Regions from separate parts of the Actinosynnema sp. NPDC023658 genome, predicted to be linked through region 3. Evidence: riboswitches for the same ligand, from Rfam matches in the RefSeq annotation. Region 3 holds a riboswitch; each other region holds the start of a gene.
The links. A riboswitch is a leader RNA that binds a small molecule or an ion and turns the genes downstream of it on or off. The one in region 3 is predicted to bind thiamine pyrophosphate.
Positions count from the first base shown of each region.

Region 1 (10,572 bases), on a different contig from region 3:
CACGCCCGCGTCCAGCACCACCGGCACCGACGCGCGCGCCACGATCAGCTCGATGTTGTGCGGGTTGCGGATGCCCAGGCCGGTGCCGATGGGCGAACCCAGCGGCATCACCGCGGCGCACCCCAGCTGCTCCAACCGCAGCGCCAGCACCGGGTCGTCGGAGGTGTAGGGCAGCACCACGAACCCGTCGTCGACCAGCCGCTCGGCCGCGTCCAGCAGCTCCACCGGGTCGGGCAGCAGCGTCCGGTCGTCGGCGACGACCTCCAGCTTCACCCAGTCCGTGCCCAACGCCTCCCGCGCCAGCCGCGCGGTGAGCACGGCCTCGGCCGCGGTGCGGCAGCCGGCGGTGTTGGGCAGCGCGGAGATCCCCAGCCGCGCCAACAGGTCCAGCACGCCGCCGCCCGAGGAGTCCAGGCGGCGCATCGCGACCGTCGTCAGCTCGGTGCCCGACGCCACCAGCGCGCGTTCCAGCACCGACAGGTTCGCCGCGCCGCCGGTGCCCATGACCAGGCGCGACCCGAACTCCCGTCCGGCGATCACCAAGGGGTCGTCCACGTCAGCCTCCCTGCACCGCGGTCAGCACCTCGACCACGGCCCCCTCGGGGACCGCCGTCGTCGCCCACGCCGCGCGGGGCACGACCTCGCCGTCCACCGCGACCGCGACACCGCTGGGCGGCGCGTCGAGCAGGGCGAGCACGGAGGCGACGGTCGACCCGTCGGCCAGCTCCCGCTCCAGACCGTTGACCTTCGCCTTCACCGGTTGTTTCCTCCTTCGCGGAGCAGGGCGAGCACCCGCCGCGCCGTCACGGGGGCGAGCAGCAGGCCGTTGCGGTGGTGGCCGGTGGCGGCCAGCACTCCGGGTTCGAGCCAGTCGACGACCGGCGCGTTGTCGGGGCTGCCCGCGCGGAACCCGGCGGCGGTCTCGACCAGCGCGTACTCACCGATGCCCGGCCACACCACCTCCGCGTCGCGCAGCAGGTCCAGCACGCCGCCCGCGGTCACGCCGCCGTCGAAACCGGCCTCGTACTGGGTCGCGCCGAGCACGAACCCGTCCTCGCGGGGCACCAGGTACACCGGCCGGCCGGACACGTGCGCGCGGATCGTGTGCCGGGGCGGCGGCAGCGCGCCGGGACGGGCCGACAGCCGCAGGATCTCCCCCTTCACGGGCCGGATCACCTCGCGCAGCAACGGGTGCAGGTCCCGGCTCCACGCGCCCGCCGCGATCACCGTCACGTCGCGGTCCTCGGCGGGCTCCGCCGCGAACACCACACCGTTGGCGGCACACGCCTCGCGCAGCGCGCGCAGCAGCGCGCGGTTGTCCACGGCCACGTCACCCGGCACCGACAGTCCACTCCGGACCGCGCCGAGACCGGGCTCCAGCGCCTTCAGCTCGCGGCCGGTCAACCGGGACGCCGACCGCCCCACCCGTTCCAGGTAGGCGCACAGCTGGTCCAGCACCTCGACGTCGGCCCGGTCGACCGCCACGGCCAGCGTGCCCACCGGGCTCAGCTCCACGCCCAGCTCGCGGGCGAACTCGGGCCACAGCTCCAACGACTCGACCCCGAGGGCCAGCACCTCTTCGTCGCCCGGCCACGCCTCGGTGATCGGCGCGAGCATCCCGCCCGCCACCCACGAACCGCCGTGCGGCGAGGGGACGTCGACCACTTCGACCGGGTAGCCGGCGCGCGCGGCGCACCAGGCCGCGGACAGGCCGATGACGCCACCGCCGAGGACGGTCACTCGCACTGCCAAGGCACTCACGCTCCCTGCGCCGGCATGACCCGGATCAGGTTCGACGGTCGGAGCGAACCACGCTCCCTCTCAGCCCGGTGCAATCCAGGCTCCCGTGCGGACCACGTCCACCGTAGCGCACGGAACGCGCCGGCGGTTACCGTGCCGCCCGTGCCAGGACTCGACGGAACGCGGATCAGGCGGCGGCTCGCCGGCGCACGGCTCTACCTCTGCACCCCCACCCGACCGGACCTCGCCGAGTTCGCGGACGCCGCGCTCGCGGGCGGCGTGGACGTCGTGCAGTTGCGGGACAAGGGACTCGAGGCGAAGCAGGAGATCGCCGCGCTGGAGGTGCTCGCGGAGGCGTGCGCCCGGCACGGCGCGCTGCTCGCGGTCAACGACCGGGCGGACGTGGCGCTCGCCGTGGACGCCGACGTGCTGCACCTGGGCCAGGACGACCTGCCGGTGCCGCACGCCCGCCGCATCCTGGGCGACGACATCGCGATCGGCCGTTCCACGCACGACGTCGCGCAGGCGCGGGCGGCGGCCGGGGAGCCGGGCGTGGACTACTTCTGCACCGGCCCGTGCTGGCCGACGCCCACCAAGCCGGGCCGTCCCGCGCCGGGCCTGGACCTGGTGCGCGCGACGGCGGGCACGACGGACCGGCCGTGGTTCGCCATCGGCGGCATCGACGCCGAGCGGCTGCCCGAGGTGCTGGCCGCGGGCGCCGACCGGGTGGTGGTCGTGCGCGCCATCACCGAAGCGGAGGATCCGCGCGCCGCGGCAGCCTGGTTGAAACTTCAACTAGACGGCGTACAGTCGTCGGTGTGATGCCTGTGCTGTACCTGGGCCACGGGGCGCCCCCGCTGGCCGACGACGAACGGTGGACCGGCGAACTCAGGTCGTGGTCCGCGACGCTGCCGCGCCCGGAGTCGATCCTCGTCGTCTCCGCGCACTGGGAGAACGACCCGCTGACCGTCGGCGCGACCACGACCGTGCCGCTGACGTACGACTTCTGGGGCTTCCCCCAGCGGTACTACGACGTCACCTACGAGGCGCCCGGAGCGCCCGGGCTGGCCCGCGAGGTCACCAGGCTGGTCGAGCAGCCCGTCGCGCACGACGAGCGGCGCGGGCTCGACCACGGCGCTTACGTGCCGCTGAAGGAGATGTTCCCCGAGGCGGACGTCCCGGTGCTGCAGATGTCCCTGCCCAGCCTCGACCCGCGCGTGCTGTTCGACGTGGGCCGCAGGCTGGCCCCGCTGCGCGAGCAGGGCGTGCTGATCGTCGGCAGCGGGTTCATGACGCACAACCTGAGCTGCGTGGACATGTCCGCGGGCACCGACTACGAGCCGCCGTCGTGGTCCGCGGAGTTCGACGACTGGGCCGGGCGGGCGCTGGTCGACGGCGACGTGGACGCGTTGCTGGACTTCCGGCGCAAGGCGCCCGCCGCCGCCATCGCCCACCCGCGCACCGAGCACTTCGCGCCGCTGTTCGTGTCGCTGGGCGCGAGCGCCGCGCAGGAGGCCACGACCACCGTCGAGGGCTTCTGGTACGGGCTGTCCAAGCGTTCCGTGCAGTTCGCCTGACCCCTCCTCGCAACGGAACACCCCCCGGACCGGTGGCCCGAGGGGTGTTCGTCGTGCGGTGCGCGGCCCGCAGGGGGGACAGCCGCGCGCCTGGAGCGCGATCAGCCGCGGGTCAGGCTCAACCCGTAGGCGCTCAGGATCTCGTTGACCGGCTGGAAGTAGGTCGTGCCGCCGGAGGAGCAGTTGCCCGAACCGCCGGAGGTCACGCCCTGGGCCTGGCTGTAGTTGGAGCCCGCCACCCACGAACCGCCCGAGTCACCGGGCTCCGCGCAGACGTTGGTGCGGGTCAGGCCGTACACCGTGCCCTGCGAGTAGTTCACCGTCTGGTTCTTGGCCGAGACGGTGCCGCAGTGCCAGCCGGTGGTGGAACCCGAGCGGCAGATCGCCGCGCCGACCGCCGCCTCGCTGGAGCCGGTGATGGTGACGTTGGTGCCGTTGTAGCGGTTGACCCACGGGCGGGACGTCCAGTTCGAGTTCGTCCGGACCCAGGAGTAGTCGTTGCCCGGGAAGGACGAGCCCGCGAACGTGCCCTGCGAGACGCGGTTGAAGCCGGTCGTCGTCGCACCCACGCGGCCGCAGTGGCCCGCCGACACGAAACCGCCGGAGACCGCGAAGCCGATCGAGCACCGGCTGGTGCCGCCGATGTAGTACGCGTCGCCGCCGCGCGTGTCGTACAGCGTGGTGGGGGTCTGGTCGACCTCGACCACGCGGACCGCCGGGCTGAGCTTCGCCGCCTCGGCCAGGAACGCGTCCGCCGCCGCGTCGCGCTGGAGGCGGTTGACCTCGACGACGACCGAGTTGGTCTGCTCGTCGACCCGCCAGCCGGTGACCGACTTCGGGGCCGCCATGGCGTCGATCGCCGTCTTGGTCCCGGTCAGCTGCTGGTGCGAGAAGGCGACGTACTTGGCGTCGGCACCGGCGGCACGCGCCGCGTCCGCCTTCGCCGGGTCGGCCACCGCCACGACCGTCTTGCCGGTGGCCGCGTTGATCCACGACCCCGCGTAGGCGCTGCCGACCGCGGACCGCGCCGCGGACTCGACCTCACCCGCGCGAGCGTCACTCGCCAAACGGGCGGTCATCTGTTCGGCGTTCAGGCCCAGGTCGCGTTGCACCGCTTGGAGCAACTCGGCGGGGTAGCTCTCCGTGTCGGCCGCGGTTGCGCCCTGGGGCGCGGCGGGCGCCGCGATGGCCGGTACGCTGAGAGCTGTAGCCGTGCCGGCGGCCAGCAGGACGGCCGTCGCAAGGCGGACCGCACTCGTGCGGTTCATTAGGCGTCTCCCTCATCTTCGGGTGCAGGGAACCCGAGAGCCTGGTTGCAGGGACCGCTCTCGGGGGCTCTAGGGGGACGGGTGGTGGGGCGGCGGCAGGGGTCGCCCCACCCCATTACTCCTCGCCCGGGTCGCCGCTCGGGTCTCCGATATCCCGGTCGTCCGCGGTAGGACGCGCCGCGCGGACAGCGCTCGCAGGTCCCGCATGGCCCTCCTCCACGGTCTCTACCGACCAGTACTCGCCCGTTCGAGCGACGTTATGACCCTGTTACCTATTACGGTTCGGGCCATCTGAGGGCGAAGTGTGTCACAGGACACGCGCACGTGACTGCGCTGTGTAGCGTTTGACAGTTAACTCTCACTCAAGGTAGTGATTCGATCACCGATTCGGGCGGATTTGCCAGAAGTAAGTGATCCGGCGAGGCAAGCCACAGACGTGTGAATGCTGTTGCCCCGAGCGGGTGACACCGAAGGAGTTCCGGTAGCGGGCCGTGTAGGTGTGGAGCCGCCGCAGGGGTGAGGATCGTCGTCATGGCACTCGTCACCCTCTCCGACATCCAGGCCGCCGCGCACCGCATCGAGGGCGCGGCGGTCCGCACACCGCTGCTGCGGTTCGACGACGGCTTGTGGCTCAAGCCCGAGAGCCTCCAACCGGTCGGCGCGTTCAAGCTCCGCGGCGCCTACAACGCCGTGGCGCGGCTGCCCGAGGCCGTGCGGGCGCGCGGCGTCGTCGCCTACTCCAGCGGCAACCACGCGCAGGCCGTCGCGTACGCGGCGAAGCTGTTCGGCCTGCCGGCGGCGATCGTCGTGCCGGAGGACACGCCGCGGGTGAAGGTCGAGGCGACCCGCTCGCACGGCGCCGAGGTGTTCCAGGTGCCGGTGGAGCAGCGCGAGGCGCGGGCCGCGGAGCTGGTCGTCGAGCGGGGCGCGACGCTGATCCCGCCGTTCGACCACCGCGACGTCATCGCGGGCCAGGGCACCATCGGGCTGGAGGTGCTGGCCGACCTGCCGGACGTGGCCACGGTGCTGGTGCCGGTCAGCGGTGGCGGGCTGGTGTCCGGCGTGGCGACGGCGGTGAAGGCGCTCAGCCCGTCGACCCGGGTGGTCGGGGTGGAGCCGGAGCTGGCCGGTGACGCGGCCGCGTCGCTGCGGGCGGGTGAGCTGGTCCGGTGGCCGGCGGGCGACCGGGCCCGGACCGTCGCCGACGGGTTGCGCGCCGAGCCGTCCGAGCTGACGTTCGAGCACATCCTGGCGTACGTGGACGACATCGTCACGGTGTCGGAGGAGCAGATCGGCGCGGCGGTCGGGGTGCTCGCCCGGCGGGCGCGGCTGGTGGTGGAGCCCAGCGGCGCGGTCACCGCCGCCGCCTACCTCGCGCGGCCGGCGGAGTGGGCGTCGGCGGGCCGGGCGGTGGCCGTGCTGTCGGGTGGGAACGTCGACCCGGAGGTGTTCGCCCGGTACCTGTGAGCGCCGGTCAGTCGTGCACGCGGGCGGGTGGGCCGTCGATGCCGCAGCTGTGGCACTCGGGCACCTCGGGGGTCGGCTTGAGCACGCCGTTGTCCGTGCCGATGGCCAGCAGGCCGCCGGTGATCGACGCGACCGCGCACACCAGCAGGGCCGTCCGCCAGCCCTCGGTGAGCGCGGTCGGGTCGGCGTACTGGGCGCCGGTCAGGCCGGCCACGGCGGGCAGCACGGCCACCGCGACGAGGCTGCCGGTGCGGGCGACGGCGTTGTTCACGCCCGAGGCGATCCCCGCGTACCGGTCGGGTGCGGCGGCCAGCACGGTCGCCGTCACCGGCGCCACGACCGCGGCCAGGCCGAAGCCGAACACCAGCAGGCCGGGCAGGACGCCGGTCCAGTAGCCGGCGCCCGGTTCGACCCACCGCAGCATCAGCATGCCGATCCCGATGAGGACCGGACCTCCGACGAGTTGGGCGCGGGGCCCGATGCGCTGGGCGAGCGCGCCGGAGCGCGCGGACAGGGCGAGCATGATCAGCGTGATGGGCAGGCTGGCGAGCCCGGCGGCCGTGGGCGGGTAGTGCAGCGACACCTGGAGCTGGAGCACCATCAGCACCATGACCCCGCCCAGGGCCGCGTAGACGAGGAACGTCAGGGCGTTGGCCAGCACGAACGTCCGGTTGGCGAACAGCTGCGGGGGCACCAGCGGGTCGTGGCCGCGGCGTTGCATCACGACGAACGCGACCAGGCCGGCGACGCCGATGGCGGCGGCGGTGACCACGAGCGCGTCCGCGCCGCGCACCGGCGCCTCGACCAGCGCGCCGGTGATGCCCGCCAGGCCGACCGCGCCGACGACCGACTCGCCGAAGTTCGGGTGGCCGGTCAGGGCCTCGTCGCGGGACTCCGGCACGTGGCGGCGGGCCAGCCACACGCAGAGCGCCGCGACCGGCAGGTTCACCAGGAACGCGAGCCGCCACGACCAGGCCTGCACGAGCAGCCCGCCGATCAGCGGGCCGATCGCCGTGGCGACGCCGGACAGGCCGGACCAGGTGCCGATCGCGCGTCCCCGGTCGGCGCGGACGAACACCGACTGGAGGATGGCCAGCGAGCCGGGGGTGAGCAGCGCGCCGCCGACGCCCTGGAGGACGCGTGCGAGGACCAGCAGTTCCGTCGTGGGCGCGAGGCCGCACAGCAGCGAGGCCGCGCCGAACCAGAGGACGCCGAAGGTGAAGACCCGGCGGCGGCCGTACCGGTCACCGAGCGAGCCCGCGACCAGGATCAGCGAGGCGAGCGCCAGCAGGTAGCCGTCGAGGATCCACTGGAGGCCGGCGACGGACGCCCCGAGCTCCCCGCCGATGCGGGGCAGGGCGACGTTGACGATCGTGCTGTCCAACATCGCCATGCCCGAGCCGAGGATGGTCGTGGCCAGCACAGCCCGCGCCCGTCCGGTCCCCCACACCACAGTGTCCGCCACCGACCCATTCTGCGCCGGAGGTTGTCCACAGGCCGCGCCGGAGCACCCGAACCCGTCGGTGGCGGGTGGCAGGATGAAGAACAGGGGTCCCCCTGGCCGGGGTACGCCTGCGAAGCGCGCCGGACCGGCCACGCGGGAGTGCGGACCGGCCACCCGGGAGCGCGAGCCAGCCACGCGGGAGTGCGGGCCAGCCGCACAGAAGGTGCAGGCCGGCAGCGCGGAGGGCGCGGACCAGCCACGCGGATGGTGCGGCCTGGCAGCGCGGGGGGTGCGGGCTGGCAGTGCGGAGGGCGCGGTCCGGCCCCGGCGGAGGGTGCGCGCCAGCCGCGAGGGAGTGCGCCAAGCAGGTCGCGTGGGAGGTGCGGTCCGGCCGCGCGGAAGGTGCTAGCGAGCAGCGCGGGGGCGCGAGACCCGGGCGGTCGGAGGCGCGGGCCGGCCGCGAGGGAATGTCGCCAGGTCGGCCGCGCGGGAATGCGACACCGCGTTCCCACCGGCACCGCGACCTGCAACCTGCGGGGGTGAGGCTTGGGTGTGACTGGGCGGGCGGGGTCGGAGTCCGGGCAGGCGGGGTCGGTCGAGTTCGGCGTGGCGTGGCGGCGCGGCTCGGTCCGGCTCGGTGTGGCCCAGGTCGGCGCACGAGGGTCGCGCGACCCGGGGTGGCGGCATCCAGCCGGGCGGCCCGCGACGCCACCCGGTCCCGGCCGGGTCGCGTCAGGCTCCCCGGGCTAGCCGGCGGGGCGGTTCAGGGTGGCCACGAACTTGTAGCGGTCGCCCCGGTAGACCGAGCGCACCCACTCCACCGGGTTGCCCTCGGTGTCGAACGAGTGCCGCGACAGCAGCAGCATCGGCAGACCGATGTCGGCACCCAGCAGCTCGGCCTCCTCCGGCGAGGCCAGCGCCGTCTCGATGGTCTCCTCCGCGTGTCCCATCTCGACGCCGAACCGCTCCCGCAGCACCTGGTACAGCGACGCGCCCGGCGCGAGGTAGCGCCGCAGGCCGCGGAACCGGCCCAGCGCAAGGTGCGTCGTCTCGATCGCCATGGGCTCGCCGTCGGCCAGTCGCAGCCGGTGCAGGCGGAGGACCTTCGCGCCCGCCCGCACGCCCAGCAGCCTGGCCAGCTCGGCCTCCGCGGCCATCTCCGAGGCCTCGATCAGGCGGGACGAGGGCTGCCTGCCCTGGGCCTTCATGTCCTCTGTGTACGACGACAGCTGCAGGCGTTGGGCCACCTTCGGTTCGGCCGCGAACGTGCCCTTGCCCTGCACGCGCAGCAACCGACCTTCCACGGTGAGTTCGGCAAGCGCTTGCCTCACCGTGGTCCTGGACACGTCGAACTCCGCCGCCAAGGATCGCTCCGTCGGGATGGGCGATCCTGGCGGCAACGCGCGCAGGAGGTCGAGCAGATGCCGCTTGAGTCCCCAGTACTTCGGCTCGCGCTGCGCGCGAGTCCTGGCGTCCACGCCAGTCGCAGGGCTCGTCTCGAGCATGCCTTCCTCCTCGCCGCTTGCCGGCCGACCTTGCCAGCGCTCCCAGACACAGGATGCCTTGTCCTCGTCGGATCGTGCGCCCGAACCCCCGACAAGGGCCGGAAAAATGATCCGATGACTTTGCAACGGTCCCGCAACGGCCTTGACATGCCCTGTGGCGAGGCACACTCTAGGCCGCATTGGTCTACACCACTTGGAGTTCCGGTCGTTGGGATCGGGGCATGGGGAAAGGGCGCACAACGTGAAGGGCTGGAGAGGACTGGCCGTAGGTGCCGCCGCACTCGCGGTGGCCGTGGCCGGATGTGGCACGAGCTCCGACGGCGGCGGCAGCGGCAACTCCGGGGAACCCAAGACGCTGACGGTGTGGTTGATGGACGGCTCGGCGCCGACCACCCTGACCGACGCGCTGAACAAGGAGTTCCAGGACTCGCACGCCGGCGTCACCGTCAAGTACGAGGTCCAGAAGTGGAACGGCATCCAGGAGAAGCTGACCACCGCTCTGACCAGCAACAACCCGCCTGACGTCATCGAGCTGGGCAACACCCAGACGGCGAAGTTCGCGGCCGAGGAGACGCTGCTCGACCTCAGCGGCGACGTCTCGGACCTCAACGGCGACAAGTGGCTCGGCGGTCTGAAGGACTCGCTGACCTGGGACGGCAAGCAGTACGGCCTGCCGTTCTACGCGGCCAACCGCACGGTCATCTACCGCACCGACCTGTTCCAGGCCGCGGGCATCACCGCTCCGCCCAAGTCGCGTGACGAGTGGGTCGGCGCGATCGAGAAGCTGAAGGCCGCGAACGCCGCGGACCCCGACTTCCAGCCCCTCTACCTGCCCGGCCAGTCGTGGTACGTGCTGCTGTCGTTCATCTGGGACGAGGGCGGCGACGTCGCCAAGTCGCAGGGCTCCGCGTGGGCGGGCTCGGTGGACACCCCGCAGGCCAAGGCCGGCCTGGAGTTCTACAAGAAGCTGGTCGACACCTCCGGCACGAAGGCCCCGAAGGACGCCGACGAGGCCACCCCGCAGCAGATGGAGGTCTTCGGCACGGGCAAGGTCGGCATGATGATCGGCCTGCCGTGGGAGCTCGCGGGCGCCGTCAAGGCCAACCCGGACCTGAAGGAGAAGACCTCGGCGTTCCCGATCCCGTCGAAGACCGCGGGCAAGACCGCCCCGGTGTTCCTCGGCGGCTCGAACCTCGCCATCCCGGCCGGCAGCAAGAACCAGGACCTGGCCAAGGAGTACCTGAAGCTGCTCAGCTCGGCGAAGTACCAGGACATGCTGGCCGAGGGCGGCGCGGTGCCCGGCACCTCGACCGACACCTCCAAGCTCGCCACCACCCCGATCGGCAAGGCGCTGGCGGACTCCGCCCCGAACGGCAAGGTCACCCCGACCACGCCGTCGTGGGCCGCGGTCGAGGCGGGTCAGAACCCGCTGAAGGACATGCTGACCGCGTACCTGACCGGCGCGAAGCCGCTGGACCAGGCGACGGCCGACGCGAACTCCGCCCTGTCGAAGACCCTGGGCGGATGACGACCGGATGACGGCCGTGCACACGACCGACGCCGCGGTGCCG
Region 1 covers NZ_JBFAAX010000032.1:6,089-16,660, forward strand. The annotation lists gene AB0G02_RS06925 (thiazole synthase) at 1-555, opposite strand, end outside; gene thiS (sulfur carrier protein ThiS) at 557-757, opposite strand; gene thiO (glycine oxidase ThiO) at 754-1,761, opposite strand; TPP riboswitch at 1,747-1,858, opposite strand; gene thiE (thiamine phosphate synthase) at 1,903-2,562, shown strand; gene AB0G02_RS06945 (class III extradiol ring-cleavage dioxygenase) at 2,562-3,317, shown strand; gene AB0G02_RS06950 (S1 family peptidase) at 3,419-4,585, opposite strand; gene AB0G02_RS06955 (threonine/serine dehydratase) at 5,117-6,052, shown strand; gene AB0G02_RS06960 (MFS transporter) at 6,060-7,517, opposite strand; gene AB0G02_RS06965 (GntR family transcriptional regulator) at 8,243-9,001, opposite strand; gene AB0G02_RS06970 (sugar ABC transporter substrate-binding protein) at 9,243-10,529, shown strand; gene AB0G02_RS06975 (sugar ABC transporter permease) at 10,537-10,572, shown strand, end outside.
Region 1: linked by a shared signal. The riboswitch ahead of thiO (glycine oxidase ThiO) and the one ahead of AB0G02_RS15025 (thiamine ABC transporter substrate-binding protein) in region 3 are both predicted to bind thiamine pyrophosphate.

Region 2 (4,594 bases), on a different contig from region 3:
ATCACCCCGGCTTGGACGGTGACGAGGCGCTGTCCGCCGTCGGCGGGTTCGCAGCCGTAGCGGGCGATGGCGCTCGCGCCGCCGCCCTCCCACAGGGGCAGCGGTGTCCCGTCGGGTGACGTCACCGGGCGGAGTCCGCCGAACAGGCCCCAGGCGGTGAATCCGAGGGTGTTCGCGCCGACGGATTCGGTGACGATGATTTCGTCCCGCCCGTCGGCGTCGATGTCGACCACGCGCAGCGGTCGGATGCCGGGGTAGGAGTGGAGCGGGATCCGGGCGGTGAGGCGGATTCCGCTGACGGTGGCGACGAGTTGTTGTTCGTCCGGGTTGTCGGGGACGACTTCGAGGACGACCTTGTCGGGTCGGTGGTCCCCGTCGAGGTCGACGCGGGTGTCGATGGGCTTGGCGCGTCCGACGGTGGGGTCGCTCGCCGCGTCGGCCGGTGCGGTGAGCGCGAGTGCGGTCGCCACGGAGGCGAGCAGGGGCACGGTTGTCTTCACGATTTTTTGCACGGTTGTATTCCCCCCGGAATTCAGGTGACGCCGCGCGATGTCGCTCGCCGGCGTATTCGCCGGCGTTGTTCTCGGCGTCATCGGGAAGACGTGGTGGACCGGACCGCGTTGTCGTCAGTGATCCGGATCACATGGCGGTCGGAGCGCTAGGCCGGGTCCGCGGCGGGCTCGTGCGCGCCGGGGGTCGACCGCTCGCGGACCGGGTCGGCGGTGGCGCGCTGGTCGCGCGGGGACCTGGGTTGGTGGTCGGGGCGCGACGGGCGCTCGGGGCGGCGCCAGGGCAGCTCGGGGAACGACGCCAGCTTGACGTGCGTGGCGCAGCGGGCCAGGTCGGCGTAGGCGCCGGCGAGGACGGCGGCCCTGATGCGCCGCACCTGGCCGACCGTCGGCAGTGCGCCCACCAGCAGGAACGGCATCAGCAGCCGCCAGGCGCCGACGGTGGCGGCACGGGCGCGGTGGGGTGCGCGCAGGGTCGCCCTGGCCACCCGCAGCGCGTGTTCGCCGGCGGTCATGGCGTGGGGGTACCCGGCGTGGTCCCAGGACCAGCGCAGGCCGTCGGCCATGGCGCAGCGGACGCAGTCGGCGGGTCCGGTGGCGAGTTCGTCGCCGCACTGGCTGCACGTGACGAGGGTCATCGCCCAGTCGGTGCAGGTCCAGGGGTGGTGGCCGACCTCGTCGGCGAGGACGAGCTCGGCCAGTTCGCGTTCGCCGGAGCCGCCTTCGGCGAGTTGTTCGGCGGCCAGCAGCACCTGCCAGTCGAGCAGCCAGTACTGGTCGACGAGCTCGGCGCAGTACCGGCAGGCGGGGTAGCCGCGGCCGGCCAGGTCGCCGCACGACGGGCACGGCGAGACGGCGGCGGGGCGGGCCACGCGCCGGGCGCCGGGCGGGAACGGCTGGTGATCAGCCACGCGGTGAAAGGTACGCGCAAACGGTGGCCCTTGGCATCCGCACCTTGGCATCGGCACCGGGCCGTGGCTATGGTCAGCTCGACAGTCCGACAACTCAACACACGCGGGAGCTCGCGCCACAGCGGGCTGAGAGGGCGGCTGGGACTTCGAGGTCCCGGTGCCGCCGACCGCCGGAACCTGACCGGGTAATGCCGGCGTAGGGAGGAACGACGTGACGGCACTCGACGACCGTTCGGTCAAGCCCAGTGTCACGACCGGGCCCGTTTCGGGCTCGCGGAAGGTCTACCGCGAGGTGGGCGAGGGTGTGCGGGTCCCGTTCCGCAGGGTGGAGCTGACCAACGGCGAGCACGTCGACCTGTACGACACCTCGGGTCCGTACACCGACGGGGACGCGACCATCGACGTCCACAGTGGACTTCCGCGGTTGCGCGCGGAGTGGGTCGCGGCGCGGGAGCCGGTGGGCGGCGCGGTGACGCAGCTGGCGTACGCGAAGGCGGGGATCATCACGCCGGAGATGCGGTTCGTCGCGGCGCGCGAAAGCATGAGCCCGGAGTTCGTCCGGGACGAGGTGGCGGCCGGGCGGGCGGTGATCCCGCTCAACCGCAACCACCCCGAGGCCGAGCCGATGATCATCGGCAAGAAGTTCCTGGTCAAGATCAACGCGAACATCGGGAACTCGGCGGTGTCCTCCTCGATCGAGGAGGAGGTGGAGAAGATGGTGTGGGCGTCGCGGTGGGGCGCGGACACGATCATGGACCTGTCGACGGGCAGGCGGATCCACGAGACCCGCGAGTGGATCATGCGGAACTCGCCGGTGCCGATCGGCACGGTGCCGATCTACCAGGCGTTGGAGAAGGTCGACGGCGATCCGGCGAAGCTGTCGTGGGAGGTCTACCGCGACACCGTGGTGGAGCAGGCCGAGCAGGGCGTGGACTACATGACGGTGCACGCGGGGGTGCTGCTGCGGTACGTGCCGCTGACCGCTCGCCGCGTCACGGGCATCGTGTCGCGCGGCGGGTCGATCATGGCGGCTTGGTGTTTGGCGCACCACAAGGAGAGCTTCCTCTACACGCACTTCGAGGAGCTGTGCGAGATCCTGCGCGCCTACGACGTGACGTTCTCGCTGGGTGACGGGCTGCGGCCGGGGTCGATCGCGGACGCCAACGACGAGGCGCAGTTCGCGGAGCTGCGCACGTTGGGCGAGTTGACGCACGTCGCGCGGGCGCACGACGTGCAGGTGATGATCGAGGGCCCGGGTCACGTGCCGATGCACAAGATCGCGGAGAACGTGCGGTTGGAGGAGGAGTGGTGCGGCGAGGCGCCGTTCTACACCCTCGGGCCGCTGGCCACGGACATCGCGCCCGCGTACGACCACATCACGTCGGCCATCGGCGCGGCGCAGATCGGCTGGTTGGGCACGGCGATGCTGTGCTACGTCACGCCGAAGGAGCACCTGGGCCTGCCGAACCGGGACGACGTGAAGACGGGCGTGATCACGTACAAGATCGCGGCGCACTCGGCGGACCTGGCCAAGGGGCACCCGGGCGCGCAGGACTGGGACGACGCGCTGTCGAAGGCCCGGTTCGAGTTCCGGTGGGAGGACCAGTTCAACCTGTCGCTGGACCCGGACACGGCGCGGTCGTTCCACGACGAGACGCTGCCCGCCGCACCGGCGAAGACGGCGCACTTCTGCTCGATGTGCGGGCCGAAGTTCTGCTCGATGAAGATCACCCAGGACGTGCGGCGGTACGCGGAGGAGCGCGGTCTGTCCACTGTGGAGGCGATCGAGGCGGGCATGTCGGAGAAGTCGGGTGAGTTCTCCGAGCACGGCAACAAGGTCTACCTGCCGGTGGTCGAGTGATGGCGTCCGCGCCACCGAAGGTCCTCACCATCGCCGGGTCGGACTCCGGCGGTGGTGCGGGCCTGCAGGCCGACCTGCGGACGTTGTTCGCGTGCGGCGTGCACGGGATGACGGCGGTCACGGCGGTGACCGTGCAGAACTCGCTGGGCGTCACCGGGTACACCGAGATCCCGGCGGACGTGGTGGCGGCGCAGATCGAGGCGGTGGCGTCCGACATCGGGGTGGACGCGGCGAAGACGGGGATGCTGGCGTCGGCGGCGATCATCGAGGCGGTCGCGGGGGCGCTGGACCGGGTCGACGTCGGGCCGTTCGTGGTGGACCCGGTGGCCGCGTCGATGCACGGCGACCAGCTGCTGGCCGACGACGCGCTGCACGCGTTGCGGACGCTGCTGTTCCCGCGGGCGACGCTGGTCACGCCGAACCTGGACGAGGTGCGGCTGCTCACCGGCATCGACGTGCGCAGCCGTGCCGACCAGCGCAAGGCCGCCGAGGCGCTGCACGCGATGGGCCCGCGGTGGGTGCTGGTCAAGGGCGGTCACCTGTGGGACGACCCGGAGTGCCTGGACCTGCTGTACGACGGGGCGGGGTTCGTCGAGCTGGTCGGGCCGCGGTACGACGTCCGGCACACGCACGGCAGCGGTGACACGCTCGCGTCGGCTGTCGCATCGCAGCTGGCGAGGGGTGCGGACGTGCCGACGGCGGTGCGGTTCGGCAAGGACTTCGTGGTCCGCTCGGTGGCCGCCGCGTACCCGTTGGGCGCCGGTGTCGGTCCTGTGTCGCCGTTGTGGCGGTTGGAGGGTTAGCCGGGTCGTCGTGGCGGTGGGAGGGCCGCCGGTCGTTCTGGCGGTGGGTAGGGCCGGCCGTCGTTCTGGCGGTGGGAGAGCCGGCCGGGTTCTCCGCCACCCTGGCCACGCGGCGGCCGTTCGTGGTGTTCGCCGTCGCGGGGCTGGTCAGCGGGGCGGTGGAGCTGGTGCAGGCGTCGACCGGGGCAAGTCAGGCCGGGCGCACCCGGGACCATGAGGCATGCGCGCGGACGGCTGGCACCTGACCGAAGACGTCGACGACTTCCTGGGCCGGGCCGGGGACTTCCTGCGGTCGCGGCCCGACCTGCACACCATGCCGCTGACCGTGACCGAGAGGTTGCGCGCCCGCGGCGACGTGCCCGGGGCGGGCGCCACCGTCTTCGGCCGGCTGGAGTCGGGGGGTGAGGTCCGCGCCGCCTGCTACCGCCGTCCGACGGGACGCCTGACGCTCACCGGCCTCTCCCCCGGGCAGGCCGACGCCCTCGCCGCCCACCTCGCCGGCCTCGGCGT
Region 2 covers NZ_JBFAAX010000032.1:195-4,788, forward strand. The annotation lists gene AB0G02_RS06895 (hypothetical protein) at 1-593, opposite strand, end outside; gene AB0G02_RS06900 (hypothetical protein) at 659-1,420, opposite strand; TPP riboswitch at 1,514-1,641, shown strand; gene thiC (phosphomethylpyrimidine synthase ThiC) at 1,632-3,281, shown strand; gene thiD (bifunctional hydroxymethylpyrimidine kinase/phosphomethylpyrimidine kinase) at 3,281-4,084, shown strand; gene AB0G02_RS06915 (GNAT family N-acetyltransferase) at 4,305-4,594, shown strand, end outside.
Region 2: linked by a shared signal. The riboswitch ahead of thiC (phosphomethylpyrimidine synthase ThiC) and the one ahead of AB0G02_RS15025 (thiamine ABC transporter substrate-binding protein) in region 3 are both predicted to bind thiamine pyrophosphate.

Region 3 (6,283 bases):
CGGCGGCGTGTCGGTGGCCAGAACGCGGCGGTCGAGCAGCGCGCTCGACCGCGAACGTCGACTACCGGGCTGTTTCCCGCCGCCACGTCCTGTTCCAGCGCTCGGCCGCCCCGATCGAGAGCCGAGGCGGACGGTGACCGCGCTCACCGCCTCGCGGGAGCACGCCGCAGGCCGGGCAGCACCTGTTCTCACCTCTCAACGCCCACCCGCACGCAACGCAGGTCACGAGCGGGTCCGCGCCGGAGTCGTGCGCGGCGACCACCCTGCGGACGACGGTGACCAGCCGATCCGTGGGGTGCTGCTCGAAGTCGGGGCAGTGCAGGTGGATCGCGTCGCCGAACGCCCGGTCGGCCCGCCGCGGGACCCGTCGCCCGGTCGCCTTCTCGCGACGACGGCGTTCCTGGAGGGCTACCGCGCGTTCCCTCCAGACCGCACGGGCTTCTTCCAGCTCGTCCACCGCGCGGCGCAGTGAACCGAGGTCGTCCTCCAACTGCTGCGGGATGCGGGCGTTGACGACGAGGTGGTGCCAGGTGGCGCGGAAGCCGTAGGGGGCGAAGTGCAGCGCGCACTCCCGAAGGGCGAGCAACCGCGCGCGAGGGGTGAGCGCGTCGTCGCGCACCCGCCGGGCAGCCGCGGGGAAGCTCGTCACGATCGGATCGTAGGGGGAACGCCGGTACTCGTGCCGCCGGTTCGAGCTCGATCCCCAACCGGCCGGGTCCGCCCGTTCACCGGTTGCGGCATCGTCGGCTGCGCGTCGGTCAGGTCATGCCGCCCCCGTCAGGCTCGGCGGTCGCCCCGGTGGCCCGCCCGGAGCGGGTTCACGGGTGTTGCCGCGGCGGGGTGACGGGGATGGACTGGGCGTGGTGGAAGACGTCGTCGGGGTCGACGGCGCGTTTGGCGCGCACGAGCCTGCCGAAGTTGGTGGCGCCGTAGTAGAGCTGCCACCAGCTCGCCGCCTCGGCGGTGGGGCGTTCCGGCAGGTCGGCGTCGAGGTAGTTGACGAAGCAGCCGTCGGTGGCGGCGCCGTCGGGGTCGTGGTCGGCCGCTGCGGGCACCCCGCCGGTCTCGGCGTAGATGCGGGTGTAGGTGTCGCGCAGCCACCGGACGTGGTCGTCGTCCTGGGCGGGGTCGGTCCAGAAGGTCATGTACTGGACCTTGATCACCGAGTCGCGGTGCGGGGTGGCGGTGGCCTGCTCGGTGGTGGCGTTGACCTGCCCGCCGTAGGTGTCCAGGGACACCCGGGCGCCCTCCGCGCCCCGACCGGCGGCGGCGAACGTGGCGACCAGGGTGTCCACCTGGTGGTCGGTGAGGCGGCGGTGGTAGGCCGACTTGTAGTCGGCACGCCGGTTCCAGGTGCCCTGAGCGTGGCCCGGGCCCGGGTCAGGCTCTCGGGCGCGTCGTCGTCGATGGCGACCTGGGTGGTGAGGTTGATCGCCCGCGAGTCGGAGGTCAGCTGCGGGAAGACGCGGAACAGCGCGAACAGCTGGTTGTCCGCGGTGGACCCGGGGGTGGAGCGGCACTCGCACCAGCGGCTGAAGCGGCGCAGCATGCGGGCCGGCTCGGCGCCGCCGGAACCGACCTGGTCCCAGCCGATGGTGATGTCGTGCAGCAGCACCTGGCGCGGGGCGCGGGGGAGCAGTTCGCGCGGGGGAGTGCGGTCGTCGGCGCCGGCGGTGACCACTTCGACGCCGTGCAGGTGGTCCACGGTGAGCCCGTTGCGGCGGGACAGCAACCCGTAGCCGCCGCCGACGATGTGCCCGCCGGCGCCGACGGTGGCGCACGACCCGCCGGGGATGGTGGTGCCCCAGCGGCGGTGCAGCTTCACCGGTCGGCCAGCGTGAACGCCTCGTCGTGGTCGTGCGTCACGACCAGCGCGGTCGCGCCCGTCTCGCGCAGCAGCCGCGCCAGGTCCACCGCCAGCTGCTCCCGCAACGCCCGGTCCAGCGCGGACAGCGGCTCGTCCAGCAGCAGCAGCCGGGGTCGCGGCGCGAGGGCGCGGGCCAGCGCCACCCGCTGCTGCTCGCCACCGGACAGCGACGTGACCCGCCGCCCGCCGAACCCGGCGAGGCCGACCAGCTCCAGCAGCGCGGCCACCCGCTTCTCGCGCGCCTCCCGCTCCACCCGCCGCATCCGCAGCCCGAACGCGACGTTGCCCGCCACGTCCCGGTGCGGGAACAGCTGCCCGTCCTGGAACACCAACCCGAAACCGCGCCGGTGCACGGGCGTGCCGGCCAGGTCCACGCCGTCCCACGACACGGTCCCCGCGCTCGGCGGCTCCAACCCGGCCACCGCGCGCAGCAACGTCGACTTGCCGCAGCCCGACGGCCCGAGCAGCGCCACCACCTCGCCGTCCGCGATCGACAGGTCCACACCGGACACCGCCGCCACGTCCCCGTACCGCACGCCCAGCCCGTCGACGCGCAACGACATCAGAACTCCCCGCCGCTCGGCACGCGCAACCGCTCGATCACCAGCACGGCCGCCGTGGTCACCACCATCAGCAACGCGCACGCCGCGTAGGCCATCTGGCTGTTCAGCTGACCCGGCCGCGACATCAGCCGGGCGATCACCACCGGCAACGTCGGCGCGTCCGGTCGGGCCAGGAAGCTCGTCGCGCCGAACTCCCCCAGCGCCACCACGAACCCGAACCCGGCCGCCGCCAGCAGCGACCGCGACGCCAGCGGGAGGTCGACCTCCCGCCACACCCGCCACGGGCTCGCGCCCAGCGTCGCCGCCGCCTGCCGCAGCCGTTCGTCCACGGCCCGCAGCACGGGCAGCACGATCCGCACGATCAACGGCGTCACAACCAGCGCCTGCGCCAACGGCACCAGCAGCGGTGACGTGCGGAAGTCACCGGGCAGCGCGTCCATGGTGACCAGGTAGCCGAAGCCGAGCGTCACCGCGGACACGCCCAGCGGCAGCATCAGCGCCGTGTCCAGGGTCTCCGCGAACCACGACCCGTGCCGCCGCAGGCCCACCAGCACCACCGCCGACACCACGCCGACCAGCAACGCCACCAACGTCGCGTCGGTCGCCACGAGCACGGAGTTCACCGCCGCGTCCAGCCCCGACACGGCCAGCGTGCCGCGCTCCCCCGTGCCGGTCAGCGCCGCGTACCCGGCGAGGCTCCAGCCGTCGTCGGTCGCCAACGACCTCAGCACCAGCCCCACCACCGGCGTGAGCAGCGCCACCACCACCAGCCAGGCCGCCACGACCACGCCCCGCTCGCCGCCCACCGGTCGACGCGGCGGCTCGACCCGCAGCGGCAACCCCTGCTCCCGCCTGCGCCGCGCCAGCCCGCCGACCACCAGCACCGCGACCACTGCGACGAACTGCAGCAACGACAGCGCGGCGGCCCCGGACAGGTCGAACAGCTCCACCGTGCGCAGGTAGATCTCGGTCTCCAGGGTGCGGTGGCGCGCGCCGCCGAGCACCAGCACCACGCCGAAGCTGGTGGCGCAGAACAGGAACACCACCGACGCCGCCGACCCGATCGCGGGCGCCAACGACGGCAGCACCACGGACGTGAACGCGCGCACGCGTGACGCGCCCAGGGCCCGTGCCGCGTCCTCCGCGCGCCGGTCGACCCGCGCCCACAGGCCGCCGACCGTGCGGGCGACCACGGCGACGTTGAAGAACGCGTTGGCCAGCACGATCGGCAGCACACCGCCGTCGGGCCACAGCGCCCGGAACGCCAGCCCCACCACCACGGTCGGCAGCACGAACGGCACCATCACCGCCGCCCGGACCACGCCCGTGCCGCGGACCCGGCAGCGGGCCAGCAGGAACGCCACCGGCAGGCCCGCGACCAGCGCCAGCACCGTCGACGCGGCGGCCTGGCCGAGGGTGAACCCGACCAGGTCCCACGTGTCGGCGCGGGCCAGGACCGGCAGCACACCGCCGTCACCCAGGCCGAGCCCGACGATCGCCAGCACCGGCCAGGCGAAGAACACCCCCAGGAACGCCAGGGGCAGCAGCGCGGCCAGCGACCACGTCAGCCGCGGGCTCGGGGACAGCCGTCGACCTGGGTGCGCCCGTCGGCTCAGCCCTGGACCAACGTGCGCCACTGCTGCACCCACCGCTCGCGGTTCGCGTCGACCTCGTCGGCGGGCAGCGACCGCGCGGTGGTGGGCAGCGGAGCGGCCTTCGTCCACGCCTCGGGCAGCGCGACGCCCTCGCGGGCCGGGTAGACGTACATCTGCCCCGGCACGGCGGCCTGCACCTGCTCGCCCAGCAGGAAGTCGACGACCTTCTTCGCGTCCTCGGGGTTCTTCGCGCCGTTCAGCACGCCCGCGTACTCGACCTGGCGGTAGCACGTGTCCAGCAGCGCCTTGGTGCGCGGCGTGCCGTCGTCACCGATCTCCGCCGACGGCGACGACGCGTACGACACGACGATCGGCCGCGGCCCCTTGCCGCTGGAACCGGAGAAGTCCTGGGTGTAGGCCTCTTCCCAGCCGCTGACGACCTTCACGCCGTTGGCCTTGAGCTGACCCCAGTAGTTCGTCCAGTTGTCCGCGCCGAACCGGTCGATGGTGCCGAGCAGGAACGCCAGGCCCGGTGACGACGTCGCCGGGTCCTCGACCACCAGCATGTCCCGGTACTTCGGGTCGGCCAGGTCGGAGTACTGCTTCGGCTCACCGACGTCCTTGAACGCCGCCACGTCGATGTTGAGGCACACGTCACCGACGTCGACGGCGTGCAGCCGGTTCGGCGGGTCGAGCTGGTAGCGCTGCGAGCCCTTCTGCGCCTCGGGGCTCGCGTACTCCGCGAACACGCCTTCCTTCAGCGCGCGGGACGCGAACGTCGAGTCCACGCCGAAGGCGACGTCACCGATCGGGGCGTCCTTGGTCAGGACCAGCTTGTTGGTCACCTCGCCCGCGTCACCGCTCGCGAGGGTCTTGATCGTGATGCCGGTGTCGGTCTTGAACTTGTCCAGCAGCTCGGGGCTGAGCGCGAACGAGTCGTGCGTCACCAGCGTGACGACCCGCTCCCCCGCCGCCGGCGCGTCGGACGTGGTCACCGAACAGGCCGTGAGCAGCGCGAACGCGGTCACGGCGGGCAGCACTCGTCGGAACATCATCTCTCCCTACACCGGCATGACCCGGATCAGGTGTGGACGGTCGAAGGCTCGCGCGCCTTCCTCTCAGCCCGGCGCAGCACCGGACTCCCGTGGCGAACGCGCAGCTTACCCCGCGCGGTGGCACGATCGGCCCCATGGCCGAGCTGCTGACCGACGACCAGGTGACCGCCTCGCTGACCGCGCTGCCCGACTGGCGGGCGCAGGACGCCGCGCTGGTGCGCACCGTGGAGCTGGAGAGCTTCGCGCAGGCGTTGCAGGTGGTGAACCGGGTGGCGGAGATCGCGGAGAACGACGACCACCACCCCGACATCGACATCCGCTGGCGCACGCTCACGTTCCGGTGCAGCACGCACTCCACCGGCGGGATCACCGCGCTGGACGTGTCACTCGCGGAGGAGATCGACGGGGTCCTCGACGCGCTGCGCTGAGGCCTTCGCCCGGTCCCGGAGGACGACGGCGATCGTGACCAGCGTGAGCAGGCCCACCGCCGGGTAGACCCAGCCCAGCGCCGAGTAGTACCAGGGGCGGGGGATGATCCAGATCGACGGCTGCGCCTTGAGCAGGAACGAGATCAGGTAGCTGCCGATAGCCAGGACCCACGCGACGGCGGTGGCGGTGGCGAGCCGGTGCCGGGCCGAGTAGATCAACCACATCAGGGCGGGCACGGCCCACACCCAGTGGTGGCTCCACGAGATCGGTGAGACGAGCAGGCCGAGGAACTGCACGGCGACGACCATCGCCAGCACGTCCTTCGCCTTCACCGCCGCGCGCAGCGCGAACCCGGCGAGCACGGCGGCCACGGCCACCGCGGCGAGGAACAGCGGCCCCGTGCCGATGTCGTAGCCGACCGTGCGGGACAGCGCGCCGCGCAGCGACTGGTTGATCGCGGACCCGACCGGGCCGACCCGGGAGGCGTCACCGAGCAGGTGGAACCAGTACTCGTTCGACAGGGCGGGCGACACCGCGTACGCCACCGCGACCGTGCCGAAGAACGCCGCGATCGACCACACCGCCGCCTTGTACTGGCGGTTGACCAGGAAGTAGAGGCCGGAGATGGCGGGCGTGAGCTTCAACCCGGCCGCGATGCCGACGCCCGCGCCCCGCTTCCAGTTCCGGGCGCTGACCATCGTGCCGAGCAGGAGGGCCGCCAGCACCAGGTTGATCTGCCCGTAGTTCAGCGTGGTGCGGACGGGTTCGACCCAC
Region 3 covers NZ_JBFAAX010000108.1:146-6,428, forward strand. The annotation lists gene AB0G02_RS15000 (hypothetical protein) at 62-649, opposite strand; gene AB0G02_RS15005 (BBE domain-containing protein) at 819-1,238, opposite strand; gene AB0G02_RS15010 (hypothetical protein) at 1,160-1,825, opposite strand; partial or broken gene AB0G02_RS15015 (ABC transporter ATP-binding protein) at 1,825-2,430, opposite strand; gene AB0G02_RS15020 (iron ABC transporter permease) at 2,430-4,067, opposite strand; gene AB0G02_RS15025 (thiamine ABC transporter substrate-binding protein) at 4,043-5,077, opposite strand; TPP riboswitch at 5,065-5,181, opposite strand; gene AB0G02_RS15030 (4a-hydroxytetrahydrobiopterin dehydratase) at 5,215-5,508, shown strand; gene AB0G02_RS15035 (mannosyltransferase) at 5,464-6,283, opposite strand, start outside.